Regions from separate parts of the Streptomyces sp. NPDC017940 genome, predicted to be linked through region 1. Evidence: riboswitches for the same ligand, from Rfam matches in the RefSeq annotation. Region 1 holds a riboswitch; the other holds the start of a gene.
What was found. Region 1 has a riboswitch for ZMP and ZTP ahead of glyA (serine hydroxymethyltransferase). Riboswitches for the same ligand answer to the same signal wherever they lie in the genome.

Region 1 (6,964 bases):
CACACCGATCGTTACGGTCCCCACGTCGTACTCCTGTCGTCGTGTCGATGGGCGGTCGGCGGGCAGCGGCGGCTGCCTCGCCGTACGGCGGGTACTGCTCCTGCGGGTGGCCCGGTCCGGTTCGGCCGGGGTCCTTCCGGGCTCGGCCCGGGGTCCTTCCGGGGTGCGTCCGGGTCGGGCTCAGTGCTTGGCGGGCAGGAAGCCCACCTTGTCGTATGCCTGGGCCAGGGTCTCCGCCGCCACGGCACGCGCCTTCTCCGCGCCCTTGGCCAGGATCGAGTCCAGCGTCTCCGGGTCGTCCAGATATTCCTGCGTGCGGTCGCGGAACGGGGTGACGAACTCGACCATGGCCTCGGCGAGGTCGGTCTTCAGCGCACCGTAGCCCTTGCCGGTGTACTTCTGCTCCAGTTCCGCGATACCGGTGCCGGTGAGCGTGGAGTAGATGCTGAGCAGATTGCTGACGCCCGGCTTCTCCACGGGGTCGTACCTGATCACGGTGTCCGTGTCGGTGACCGCGCTCTTGACCTTCTTCGCGGTGGCCCTCGGCTCGTCAAGGAGGTTGATGAGGCCCTTCGGCGTGGACGCCGACTTGCTCATCTTGATCGCCGGGTCCTGGAGGTCGTAGATCTTCGCCGTCTCCTTGAGGATGTACGGCGCCGGGACCCTGAACGTCTCCCCGAAGCGGCCGTTGAACCGCTCGGCCAGGTCGCGGGTCAGCTCGATGTGCTGGCGCTGGTCCTCACCGACCGGCACCTCGCCCGCCTGGTACAGCAGGATGTCGGCGACCTGGAGCACCGGGTACGTGAACAGGCCCACGGAGGCGCGGTCGGCGCCCTGCTTGGCGGCCTTGTCCTTGAACTGCGTCATCCGGCCGGCCTCACCGAAGCCCGTGAGGCAGTTCATGATCCAGGCGAGCTGGGCGTGCTCGGGCACGTGGCTCTGCACGAACAGGGTGCAGCGCTCCGGGTCGAGACCGGCGGCAAGGAGCTGGGCGGCGGCGAGCCTCGTGTTCGCGCGCAGCTCGGCGGGGTCCTGCGGGATCGTGATCGCGTGCAGGTCCACGACCATGTAGAAGGCGTCGTGGGACTCCTGGAGCGCCACCCACTGGCGGACGGCGCCCAGGTAGTTGCCGAGGTGGAACGAGCCGGCGGTGGGCTGGATCCCGGACAGGACGCGAGGACGGTCGCCGGGGAGAACGCGGGGACGATCAGAGGCCATGCTCAGCATTCTCTCAGGTGCCGCCCGTTGGTCGGGAACTGGTGCGTGACGAGCGCGGACCGGTTCGGTCCGTACGGTGCGCCGAAGGCGCGGGGACGGGTCCTGGCGCCTCCCGCGGGCCGTGGCCCGGCAGCCGCCCGGCCGGGAGTCGGTCGACGCCCGGCCGGGCCCCGGGGGCGGTGGGCCCCGGGCTCACGTCACCGGCAGGCCCGGCGCCGGGAAGGCGGCCATCAGGTCGGCCACCTCCGCGCGGATCTTCCGCAGGGCGTCCTCGTCGCCGGTTGCGGCGGCGCGGACCGCGCGGTCGATCCAGTCGGCGACGGTGTCCATGTGGGCGGTGCCGAGCCCCCGGGAGGTGAGGGAGGGGGTGCCGATGCGCACGCCGGAGGGGTCGAACGGCTTCCTCGGGTCGTAGGGGACGGTGTTGTGGTTGACGACGATCCCGGCCCGGTCCAGGGCCTTCGCGGCGACCTTGCCCGGCACGTCCTTCGGCGTGAGGTCCATCAGGACCAGGTGGTTGTCGGTGCCGCCGGAGACGAGGTCGAAGCCGCGCGCGAGCAGGGCGTCGGCGAGGGCACCGGCGTTGGCGACGACGGCGTGCGCGTAGTCGCGGAAGGAGGGCTCCGCGGCTTCGCGCAGGGCGACGGCGATGGCGGCGGTGGTCTGGTTGTGGGGGCCGCCCTGGAGGCCGGGGAACACGGCCTTGTCGATGGCCTTGGCGTGCTCCTCGCGGGCCAGGAGCATCGCGCCGCGCGGGCCCCGCAGGGTCTTGTGGGTGGTCGTGGAGACCACGTCGGCGTGCGGCACCGGCGAGGGGTGGGCGCCACCGGCGACGAGGCCCGCGATGTGGGCGATGTCGGCGACCAGGACGGCCCCCGCCTCCCTGGCGATCTCGGCGAAGGCGGCGAAGTCGATGGTGCGGGGCAGGGCGGTGCCCCCGCAGAAGATCAGCTTCGGCCGCTCCTTCAGGGCGAGTTCGCGGACGGCGTCGAAGTCGACGAGGCCGGTGTCCTGCCGTACTCCGTACTGCACGCCGCGGAACCACTTGCCGGTGGCCGAGACCCCCCAGCCGTGGGTGAGGTGGCCGCCCATGGGCAGGGCCATGCCCATGACGGTGTCGCCGGGCTCGGCGAAGGCGAGGTACACGGCGAGGTTCGCCGGTGAGCCGGAGTAGGGCTGGACGTTGGCGTGGTCGGTGCCGAACAGGGCCCTGGCGCGGTCGGCGGCCAGGCGCTCGACCTGGTCGATGTTCTGCTGGCCCTCGTAGTAGCGGCGGCCGGGATAGCCCTCGCTGTACTTGTTCTGGAGGACGGTGCCGGAGGCTTCGAGGACGGCGGCGGAGACGTAGTTCTCGCTGGGGATCAGGCGGAGCGTGTCGGCCTGGAGCCGTTCCTCGGCGTCGACCAGGGCGGCGAGTTCGGGGTCGGCGGCGGTCAGGGCGGGGTGACGGGAATGGCTCATGGCGTCCTCCGGGGCGAGCGGTGATGGTGTCCGGTCGGGTCCCGGGGTGCCCAGGCGGGCGGCACCTCGAAGGCGTTGCCTCGCACGGCTCCCTCAGGGTCGATTCCCTGTGCGCCAGTCGCCGTGCTGTCAGGGCCAGGTTAACGGTCACGCCGCTCCGGCGGCTTCCCTCGTCCAGAATGCGAGTGACGATGGGAAGGGGAGCCCGCACCGGGCCCCGCCCGGGAACCCCCGCCCGGGGGCCCCGCCCGGGGGTCCGAGCCAGAGCACCCCGCCCAGGAGTCCCAGTCCAGAGATCCAGGCCCACAATCCAGGCCCGCCGGCCCCGACCCGACGCCGGACCCATGTGTGCCGCAAGGAGCGTGCGACCCGTGCGCACCGCGAGAAACGGAGACCCCGTGTCTGCTACGGAAGAACTCATCGCCTCGGCCGAAGCGCACAGCGCGCACAACTACCACCCCCTGCCTCTCGTGGTCGCCTCGGCACAGGGCGCGTGGATGACGGACGTCGAGGGCCGCAGGTACCTCGACATGCTCGCCGGGTACTCGGCGCTCAACTTCGGACACGGCAACCCGCGCCTGATCGACGCGGCGAAGAAGCAGCTCGACCGGGTGACGCTGACGTCGCGGGCGTTCCACCACGACCGCTTCGCCGAGTTCTGTACGCGCCTCGCGGAGCTGTGCGGCAAGGAGATGGTGCTGCCGATGAACACCGGCGCGGAGGCCGTGGAGACGGCCGTGAAGACCGCCCGCAAGTGGGGGTACCGCGTCAAGGGCGTCCCCGACGGGCGCGCCAGGATCGTGGTGGCCAGGGACAACTTCCACGGCCGCACGACGACGGTCGTCAGCTTCTCCACGGACCCCGAGGCGCGCGCGGACTACGGCCCGTACACGCCGGGCTTCGACATCGTGCCGTACGGCGACCTCGCGGCGCTGCGCGCGGCGGTCACGGACGACACGGTGGCGGTGCTCCTGGAGCCGATCCAGGGCGAGGCGGGGGTGCTCGTGCCCCCGCCCGGCTACCTCCCCGGCGTACGGGAGCTGACCCGTGACCGGAATGTCCTGTTCATCGCGGACGAGATCCAGTCGGGGCTCGGCCGGACGGGCCGGACGTTCGCGTGCGAGCACGAGGGTGTGGTGCCGGACGTGTATCTGCTCGGCAAGGCGCTCGGCGGCGGGGTGGTGCCGGTGTCGGCGGTGGTGGCGGACACCGGTGTGCTCGGCGTGTTCAGGCCGGGCGAGCACGGGTCGACGTTCGGCGGCAATCCGCTGGCGTGCGCGGTGGGCCTCGAAGTGGTCGCGATGCTGGAGTCCGGCGAATTCCAGCAGCGGGCCACGGAACTCGGCGAGCACCTGCACTCCGAGCTGCACCTGCTCGTGGGCACGGGCAAGGTCACCCGGGTGCGCGGGCGCGGACTGTGGGCGGGCGTCGACATCGACCCGGCGCACGGCACCGGCCGGGAGATCTCCGAGAAGCTGATGGAGCGCGGGGTCCTGGTCAAGGACACCCACGGCTCGACGATCCGCATCGCGCCGCCCCTGGTGATCAGCAAGGAGGACCTGGACTGGGGGCTCGCCCAGCTCCGCTCGGTCCTCGCCTGACCACTGCACCGGTCCCTGCCCGACGGCTGCGTCGGTCCCTGCCCGACCGCTGCGTCGGTCCTGGCCTGACCACTGCACCGGCCTCCGCCTGACCGCCGCGTCGGTCTCCGCCTGACCACTGCGTCGGTCCCCGCCTGACCACCGCATCGGTCCCGCCTGACCACCGCATCGGCCCTCGCCCGAACACGGCACTCGATGTGCGGTGCCCATCCCGGGGTCCCAGGGCCCCGGGGTCCCGGGGTCCCGGGACCCCGGGGGCCGTCAGTGGCCGCCCGCGTGCCTCCCCGCGCCCCCGACGGGGCGCGGTACCCCAAAGGGCCGCGCCGGGGCCGCCCGGCCCGTGTCCCCCTTCTCGTACGCCGCCTCGAACGCGGTGGCGCCGATAGCGGCGCGGGAGCGGGCGGTGGCGCGGTCCACGTCGGTGCGTTCGGCCGGGGGCAGCGGGGCGCCCTCGGCCCGGCGGAGGGCCGCCGCCTCGCCGAGGAGGGCGGCGGCGGCCAGGTGCTCGCCCGCCAGGGAGCGGGCGCCCGCCAGGCCTTCGAGGGCCAGGGCCACGGCCCGGTTGTCGCCGGTGCGCCGGGCCTCTTCGAGGCCCTCGCGGTGCAGGGTCTCGGCGCGCGCGGCGTCACCGCGCTGCTCGGCGACGTAGCCGAGCTGGGCGAGGACGAGGGCGGCGCCGGAGGTGACGGCGAAGCGCCGGTTGAAGTCGAGCCAGGGCAGCAGCAGGCGTTCGGCGGTGTCCAGGTCGCCGCGGCGGCGCGCGCCGAGGGCGAGGCCCGTCTCGGCGAACTGCTGCGCGGGCCGGTGGGACTGCTGTCCGGCGAGGCGGGCGGCCCGCTCGTGGTACTCGTCGGCGCGGTCGGGGTCGCCGGTGAGCAGGGCGATGCGGCCGAGCCGGGAGAGCCTGAAGGAGACCTCGGTCCAGAGTTCGAGCTCCTCGGCGCCGCGCATGCCCTCGCGCTGGAGGCGGGCGGCCACGTCGTAGTCGGCGGTGATCTCGGCGAGCACACCGAGCAGTTCCGCGGACTGGAACTGCCCCCAGCGGTCGCCCAGCTCCTCGTACAGCGCGGCGCTGCGCTCGGCGTCGCTGCGCAGGCCCACGAGGTCGCCGCCGTAGAGGGCGCGGACCGAGCGGGTGGCGAGCGCGGCGGCCTCACCCCAGCGGTCGCCCGCCGCGCGGAACTCGGCGAGCAGCCCGTCGATGCGCCGCGCCTCCTCAGCGGACCGGTCGTGTCCGCAGCGCGCGAAGGCGAGGAGCCAGCGGGAGCGGGCGTCCGCGCCACTGGTGTCGAGACCGCGGTCCGCTCCGTGCGCGCCCCCGCCGTCTCCGTGCGTGCCCTTATCGGCTCCGTACCCGCCCTCGCCTGCTCCGTACGCACCCTCGTCCTCGCCCACGAGCAGGGAGAAGGCGCTGCGCGCGGTGGCGGCCGAGGCCCGGGCCGTCCGCAACTCCGGGGGCAGGGCGGCCGTGCCCTGGGCGGCCGTGCTCAGGTCGAGGGCGAGAACCAGGGAGCGGATGGCTTCGGTGAGCCGGCCGCGCAGGTACCAGTACCAGGTCTGGGCGTTGACGAGGCGCAGCGCGAGGGCGGCGTCGCCGTCGGCGGCGGCCCGGTCGAGGGCGGCGCGCAGGTTCACGGTCTCGGCGTCGAGGCGGTGCAGCCAGCGGCGCTGGTCGCGGCCGTGCAGGGTGGAGGCGGCACGCTCGGCGAGGTCGGCGTAGTGCTCGGCGTGACGCCGCGCGAGTTCCTTCGACTCACCCGCGTCGCCCAGGCGTTCGAGGCTGTACGCGGTGACGGACTCCAGCATGCGGTGGCGCGGCGGCGCGCCGGGCGCGGGGGGCGCGGTGACGAGCAGGGAGCGGTCGACGAGGCGGGTGACGAGGTCCAGGACGTCCTCGGCGTCCAGCTCGTGCGGAACGCGGGCGTCGGGGGCTCCTGAGGGGGCGTCCCGGGCGGGGGCCAGTACCGCTTCCGCGCTCTCCAGGGTGAAGCCGCCCCGGAAGACGGCGAGGCGGCGCAGGGCGCGCCGCTCCGGCGGCGTGAGCAGCTCCCAGCTCCAGTCGATCATCGCGCGGAGGGTGCGCTGGCGGGCCGGGGCGTCGCGGCGCACCTGGCTGAGGAGGCGGAAGCGGTCGTGCAGCCGGTCGGCGAGGTCGTGCACGCCGAGGGCGCGGACGCGGGTCGCCGCCAGTTCGACGGCGAGGGGTATGCCGTCCAGGCGGCGGCAGATGAGGGCGACGGCCTCGCGGTTGTCGTCGTCGAGGGCGAAGCCGGGGGCGGTGGCCGCCGCGCGCTCGGCGAAGAGGCGGACCGCCGCGTCCTCCCCGAGGGGCGCGACGGCTTCCAGGGTTTCGCCGGTCAGGGCGAGGGGGTCCTGGCTTGTGGTGAGGACGTGCAGGTGGGGGGCGTGGCGCAGGAGGTGGGCGACGAGGGGGGCGGTGGCGTCCAGGACGTGTTCGCAGTTGTCCAGGAGGAGCAGGGCGTGGTGGGGGGCGAGGGTGCGGATGAGCCCTGCCGGGGGCTCCCCCGGCCCGCCCCTTCCCGGGACCGGGGGCCGGGCCCCCGGGCCGCCCTCCCGGTCCCCGGCCTTGTCCTCGAACGCCGGACGGGCCGGAACCTGGCCCGGGGCCTCGTCCTCCCTGACACCGAGCGCCGCGGCCACCGCCTCCGGCACCCCCTCCCCCG
Region 2 (6,964 bases), on a different contig from region 1:
GTAGGGGGCGGTGTGGGACGTGGCGTCGAAGACGTGGGTCAGCCGGTCCCGTGCCCCGTACGGGGGCCAGCCCGGGTCGCCGGTCGCGGCGAAGGCCGTCCACGCGCCCGCCATCCGCGCCGACAGGGCGGCGGCCGCGGGCGGGGGCTCCGCGCCCAGGAGCAGAGTCCCGATGTCGCTGCGCAACGTGCCGAAGACGAGCGGGACGTCGAGCCCGTGGCAGGCGCCGGGCGCGCCTCCCAACCCGGGGGCTTCATAGGTGAGTTCGTACAGGTACGCGGTGCCGGCGCCCTCGGCGTGCGCCTCGGCCAGGTGGAGGCTCGGCATGCGGAACAGCCAGTCCGAGAGGACCAGGTCGGCGAGGGCGGTGGGGTCGGCCGCGGCGGGGCCCGCGCGGTAGGCGGCCCGGCCCGCGTCGTCGGGCGCGAACCACGCGAGGGTGGCGGCGGCCTCCTCCTCCGTCACCCGGCCGAGGCGCCCCGCGAGCACGGTGAACAGGCGCGTCTCGTCCCTGGTGTGGCCGCAGAGCAGCTCCACACCGGCGCTCCGTCCCGCCCGCAGCGCCTCCCAGGGCACGCACGGCAGCACGTCACCGTCGACCACGGGGGCGAAGGGCATGCGGGCCCGCGCGGCCCGGCCCCAGCGGGGCTCGTGGCGGGAGATGCCGCCCAGCACGGTGTCGGCCGCGTCCCGGAGCGCGGCGGGGGTCGCCGCCGCCACCTCCGCGAGGGTGGGCGCGACCGCGAGCTCCGCCGCGACGGCGGACCCGATGTCCGCGGCGAGGTCCGTGCCGTAGAAGGGACCCGGCACGCTCTGTGTCACCGCCCTGCGGAAGAGTCCCGCCGCGCGGGGCATGGCGAGCAGGGCGGCGATGGCGCCCGCCCCCGCCGACTCCCCGAAGACGGTCACCCGGCCGGGCTCGCCCCCGAACGCGGCGATGTTCTCCCCCACCCAGCGCAGCGCGGCGACCTGGTCGAACAGCGCGCGGTTGGGCACCGCGCCCTCGAACTGGCCGTAGCCCTCCGCACCGACCCGGTGGTTGAACGTGACGACGACCGTGCCGCGGCGGGCGAGCTCCGTGCCGTCGTAGGCCGGTCCGTCGGAGGTGCCGATCATGTAGACACCGCCGTGTATCCACACCAGGACGGGCAGCCCGGCCCCGGCCGCCGGATCCGGCGTCCACACGTTCACCGTCAGCCAGTCCCCGGTCCCCTCGGCCAGGCCGTCGGGCTCCGCGGCCATGCCGAGCGCGAGGGACTGCGGCGGGCTCTCGCCGAAGGTGTCGGCCCGCCGTGTCCCCTCCCAGGGCGGGGCGGGCTCCGGCGGCGCCAGGCGCAGCGCACCGACCGGCGGCCGCGCGTACGGGATCCCGCGGAAGACGGCGACCTCGCTCCCCCACTGCCCTTGGAGCGTGCCGCCCTGCACGCGGACGACGGGCGGCCGCGGCGCGCCGGGCGGGGTACCGGGAGCTGTCACGTCATGGGCCCCTTTCCTGCCGGGGATTCAGCGTAGGCGGCGCAGGACCGTGACACCACGGGGCGCCAGGGGCAGTTCCCGCGGCGTGCCGGGGACGTGGGGCGGGAGCCCTGTTCGGCCGTCCGCCACGGCTCCGCCATGCGGCAGGGAGTTCCGGGTGGGGTCGCCGCGGCGCTCGGTCGGGGCGACCGGCCGCCCCACTCGCCCATCTCTGACCGGCACACGTCTCACTTTTTGTCATGTACAGACCTATCCTCAGGGGTCGTCAGTGCCCCGTACGGAGTCGGCGTCGGCCTCCCGAGCGCTCGGAGAAGCCGACGCACACCGGCACGCCCGTGCGCGGCAGCTCGCCCCCACCGAGGAGACATCTGTGTTGAAGCGCCTGTTCATGGCCGCCGCCCTCGCGGCCGCGGCCACCCTGGTACCCGCCGCGCCGACGTCGGCGGGCGACGCCGCCCCGGCACGCGCCGAGGCCTCGCCGGTCCCGGCCGTCGGCGAGGAAAGAGCCGTCGACATCGCCCTCAAGTCCGCCGGGAACCGGACACGGCACGAGATCCGGCACCCCGGAGCGGCCTACGTCAAGGTCCACTTCGCCCGCCTCGCGCTGGCGCCCGGCGACCGCCTGACGGTGGCCGACCCGGCCGGACGCGAGGTGCACACCTACCGTGCCGACCCCACCCGGGGGGCCGCACCGCGCGGCGACGCGAGTTTCACCCGGCACGGCCGTGCCGGCTTCGCCGCGATGTCCGTGGACGGGGACACCGCCGTGGTCACCCTGCACACCCGTAGGGGGCGGGATTCGGCCGCGCGCATCGACCGGTACTGGCGCGGCTACACCGGGGCGGAGATCGACGCCAGGAACCCGCGGAGCGTGTGCGGTGCCGACGGCCGCCGTGACGCGGTCTGCTACCGGACCAGCCATCCGGCGCAGTACGCGGCGTCGCGCGGGGTGGCGCGCATGCTGAAGAACGGCAACGGCTGGTGCACCGCCTGGCGCGTGGGCCGGGGCAACCACATGATGTCGAACAACCACTGCGTGAAGAACCAGGCCGAACTCGACACCATCGAGGTGCAGTTCGACTACGACTGCGCCACCTGCGGCGGCAACGACCCGCGCCCCGGCACCAAGGTCGGCGCGAAGGCCCTCCTGCGCACCTCGCCGAGCCTGGACTTCACGCTGTTCGACGTCGACGACTTCGACCGGATCACCCAGTTCGGCACGCTGTTCCTGGAGAACCGCGCGCCGGTCGCGGGCGAGGCGACCTACATAGCGGGACACGGTGACGCCAGGCCCAAGCGCATATCGATCTACGAGGAGCGCGACGGCGGCGCCCTGTGCGGGATACGGAACGCACAGCTCGGCACCGAGGACGTCGGGTACAACTGCGACACATCGGGCGGCAACTCCGGCTCCCCCGTCCTCGCCTCCTCCTCGCACAAGGTGATCGCCCTGCACTGGGGCGGCTCCTGCCCGAACAACATCGGCACCCGCATGGACAAGATCTACCCCCAGGTCCAGGACCTGATCGACAACCGCCCCTAGCCCCCTGCCCCCGTGCGCGGCCCCCGGCGGGAACACTCCGGCCGGGGGCCGCGGCGGCGGCCCGCCCGACCGCCGGGTCACAGCGCGGTGGGGCTAGAGTGGTCTGCGGGCCGTGACTGGCGCTTGGGTGGAGTACCACCGGGGAGCGGTCTGACACAGATGTCGATGCCGTGCGCCTGGGCGACTGGTCAAGCACGCCTGGAGGCGGCCATGTCCCCCACCACGTACGGCACCCCCGCGACGGTCCCCACGGCCCCCGGCTCGGGCTCGGCCCGGCTCATGGACGGCACCGCTCTGGCCCGGCGCGTCGTCGAGGAGACCGCGGCCCGCGCCGCGGAGCTCACCCGTCGCACGGGCGCCGCGCCCTGTCTCGCGACCGTCCTCGTCGGCGAGGACCCCGCATCGGTCACCTATGTGCGCATGAAGCAGAACCGCTGCACGAAGGCGGGCATCGCCTCGCGGCACCTCGCGCTGCCCGCCGCGACCACGACGGGGGAACTCGTCGACACGCTGCGGGCGCTCTCCGAGGACCCCACGGTGCACGGCATCCTGCTCCAGCACCCGGTCGGCGACCACATCGACGAGCGGGCCGCGTTCGAGGCGATCGCGCCGGAGAAGGACGTCGACGGCGTCACGCTCAGCTCGTTCGCCGCGATGAGCTTCGGCAGGCCGGGCTTCGTGTCGTGCACGCCGGGCGGCATCGTGCGGCTCCTCGACGCTCACGACGTGGACCTCTCCGGCAAGAACGCCGTCGTCGTGGGCCGCAGCGCGATCCTCGGCAGACCCGTCGGGATGCTGCTGCTCGCCCGCGACGCCACCGTCACCTACTGCCACTCCCGTACCGCGGACCTGTCCGCGCACCTGCGCGAGGCCGACGTCGTCGTCGCGGCCGTCGGCAGGCCGCGGCTGATCCGCGGCGCGGACATCAAGCCCGGCGCCGTGGTCGTCGACGCCGGATACAACGCGGGCAACGTCGGGGACGTCGACTTCGAAGGCGCCCGTGAGCGGGCCTCCCTGATCACGCCGGTCCCCGGTGGCGTGGGGCCGATGACGATCGCGGTGCTCCTGGCCCAGACGGTGGACGCGGCCGCACGGCAGCTCGGGGCGCGCGCCTAGGTGCGGGCGGCCGGCCCGGGACCTCGGGCCGCGTCCCGGGCCGGCTCCCCCTCAGATGGCGATCGACTGCTGGAGCCAGCGGCTGACGCGGTAGGGGAGCCACCAGGCGTACTCCCCCACGTCCAGGACGAGTTGCTCGGAGCGGAAGTCGTCGAGGGCGGCCTGCGGCACGGTGTCGGCGCGGGCGCCGTGGTCGAGCAGGTCCACGGCCCTCTCGTACTCGGGTTCGTCGGCGGTGAAGCGGCGCAGCTCCCCCCAGCGGCGGTCGCGGATCTGGAGGAAGCCCGGGCCCTTGCGCCACAGGCACTTGCACAGGTAGTGCCCGCGCCGCCAGGAGCGCAGCGACTCCTCGGCGCTCTTCGGGCCGAGCAGCGCGGCGGGTGGCTGGAGGTGGCTGAGCACCCGCCAGGTCTCCCCCGCGTCCGGGGCGAGCCGCAGGTCCCACTCGACCATCACGGCCCGCGCTGTCAGGTCGCGTACGAGGCTCAGGGCGTGCAGGACCGCGGCCGGTTCTTCGGTGGCGGTGAGGTCGACGGGCGCGGGCAGCCGCACCCTGCGGGCGCCGAGCTCCCACAGGCGCGCGGCCTCGCCCTTGGCAGGACCGGGCAGTGGCACCTCGCCGAGGAACATGCCGGGCAGCTCGCACGCGGCGGGGTCGTAGTCACGCCAGGCGAGGAGCGTCGGCGTGGTGAGGGTGGGGGTCATCGGACTCCTGGTGGTTCCTGGGGGGCCTGGGGTGCCTGAGGTTCCTGGGGTGCCGGGATCTCCCGGGCGGGTCAGGCCGGTTCGGGGACGGCGGCGCCCGCTTCCGCGGGTTCGGCGTGGATGTGCCGCATGAAGTCCAGGCGGAGCAGGTCCTCGTTGACCGCGGCCGGGGCGATGTGGACGTACTGACCCGCGTCCGCGAAGACGATGCCGAGGGCGAGCCAGGAGTCGAGGAGTTCCTGGACCTGCTCCTCGTCGCGGGCGGCGCCCGGCACGCGCGCGGCGGCCTTGCGGGTGAGGGCCGAGGTGCTGTGCGGCTGGTCGAGGAGGCGGAAGACGGCGAGCTCGAAGGGGTCGGTCAGCTCCATGGCCCGCCAGTCGAAGGTGCGTCTGCGGCTCACGAGGACGATGCGCTCGCCGTGGTCGTCGTGGGTGAGGCGGGCGTCCGTGTGGTGCTTCTTCCAGTCGGCGAGTGCCGCGTTGAGGGCACCGACCGTGGGCTCGCCGATGCCGCGGGCGGGCGCCTCGAAGACGTACGCCATGTCGTACAGCTCTTTTTCGGGCAGGTCGTAGGTGAAGCGGTAGTGGGCCTCGGGGCGCAGTCCTGTGAAGCCGAGCTCGGGGCGCTCGAAGTAGGGGCTGAAGCGCTCGATCGCGATCCGGGCGGACAGGTCGACGGGCGGGTCGAGGTGTTCGAGGGCGGGGATCTGCGCGATGACCGGGTCGTAGTCCTCGGCGCTCTCACCGGGGAAGCCGTGCAGATAGTTCCAGGCGACGGAGAGGCCGGTCTCGGCGCCGTCGCGCAGCATCCGGATGTTCTGGCAGCCGCTGACGCCCTTGTCCATCAGGTCCAGGACCCGGCTGTTGAGGCTCTCGATGCCGGGCTGTACGTAGATCAGTCCGGCGTCGGCGAGGGTGCGCAGCTGGCTGCGCTTCATGTTGGCCTTGATCTCGATGTGCAGGCGCAGGTCGTAGCCGCTGTCGATGATGCGGGGCAGGACGGTCGTCAGATAGCGCATGTCGAGGATGTTGTCGACGACGTACATGTCGAGGACGCGGTGGCGGCGGGCCAGGTCCATGATCTCTTCGTAGAAGGTGTCCGGGCTCTTGGAGCGGAACTCCATGAACGAGCCGTTGAGCCCGCAGAAGGTGCAGTGGTGCTTCTCGCCCCACCAGCAGCCGCGGGCGCCCTCGACGACCAGTTTGGGCTCCACCCAGTTGCGGGCCACCGACGCGGCGAGGCGCTCGAAGTAGCCGCTGTAGTCGGGGGGCAGGATCGCGGCGGGCGGCAGCGGCTTGGTCGCCATCGCGTTGGCGACGCTCTTCCCGGCCGCGTCGCGGTGGCAGAGGCCGGGGATGTCGTCGAGCGGGGTCCTCTCGGTGAGCGCGGTGAGCAGGCCGGGGAAGGCGGCTTCGCCCTCGCCGCGTACGACGTGGTCGACGAAGGGGAAGTTGCGGTGCACGGCGGCGCCCTGTTCGCCGTCGCAGTTGGCGCCGCCCATGACGGTCACGATGTGCGGGGCGAGTTCCTTGACCCGGCGGGCGGCCGCGAGTGCGGCGGTGTTCTGCTGGAAGGTGGAGGTGAAGCCGACGACGTCGGGTCCGTCCGCCACGATCTGCCGGGCGATCATGTCCACGAACTCGGGGACGGTGCGGTGCAGTTCGCGCGTCATCCTCATCCGCGCCGACTTCAGCTTGCCGGTCATGGTGGCGGTGAACTCGTCGTCGCGCCAGGCCGGGTCGTCGTAGAGGGCGGAGGAGAAGACCCAGTCCCCGCAGCCCATGAAGTACGAGGAGAGCGCGTAGTACTCGTAGTCGTCGCCGGTGAACTCGGTGCGCTCGGTGATCCAGTCGGTGAACATCAGGTTGGCGTGCAGGACCTCGGCACTGGCGCCGGGGACGCGCTCGTCCACACTCCGTTTGAGGATGCCGAGGGCCAGCGACGGCAGGTCGATGGGCGACCAGGGCATGTTGACCAGCAGTACGCGCATGGGCGCTCTCTCCTGACGGTGGTGAGGGCCGGCCGGACCCGGGGGTCCCGGCGGTGGTGCGGGCCGGCCGGACCCGGGGCGCCCCGGGTCCGGCCGGTTGAGGATCAGTCCTCGACGCTCTCTTCGCCGTCCT

Region 2: another riboswitch for ZMP and ZTP. It lies ahead of ACH4DX_RS07325 (bifunctional 5,10-methylenetetrahydrofolate dehydrogenase/5,10-methenyltetrahydrofolate cyclohydrolase); the one in region 1 lies ahead of glyA (serine hydroxymethyltransferase).

Annotation. Positions count from the first base shown of each region.
Region 1 covers NZ_JBIRHJ010000003.1:631,865-638,828, forward strand. The annotation lists gene ACH4DX_RS12855 (2'-5' RNA ligase family protein) at 1-24, opposite strand, end outside; gene trpS (tryptophan--tRNA ligase) at 181-1,218, opposite strand; gene glyA (serine hydroxymethyltransferase) at 1,411-2,679, opposite strand; ZMP/ZTP riboswitch at 2,721-2,811, opposite strand; gene rocD (ornithine--oxo-acid transaminase) at 3,078-4,280, shown strand; gene ACH4DX_RS12875 (BTAD domain-containing putative transcriptional regulator) at 4,542-6,964, opposite strand, start outside.
Region 2 covers NZ_JBIRHJ010000002.1:272,290-279,253, forward strand. The annotation lists gene ACH4DX_RS07315 (carboxylesterase/lipase family protein) at 1-1,476, opposite strand, end outside; gene ACH4DX_RS07320 (trypsin-like serine peptidase) at 1,847-3,019, shown strand; ZMP/ZTP riboswitch at 3,122-3,208, shown strand; gene ACH4DX_RS07325 (bifunctional 5,10-methylenetetrahydrofolate dehydrogenase/5,10-methenyltetrahydrofolate cyclohydrolase) at 3,299-4,135, shown strand; gene ACH4DX_RS07330 (DUF5825 family protein) at 4,187-4,840, opposite strand; gene ACH4DX_RS07335 (RiPP maturation radical SAM C-methyltransferase) at 4,912-6,831, opposite strand; gene ACH4DX_RS07340 (hypothetical protein) at 6,936-6,964, opposite strand, start outside.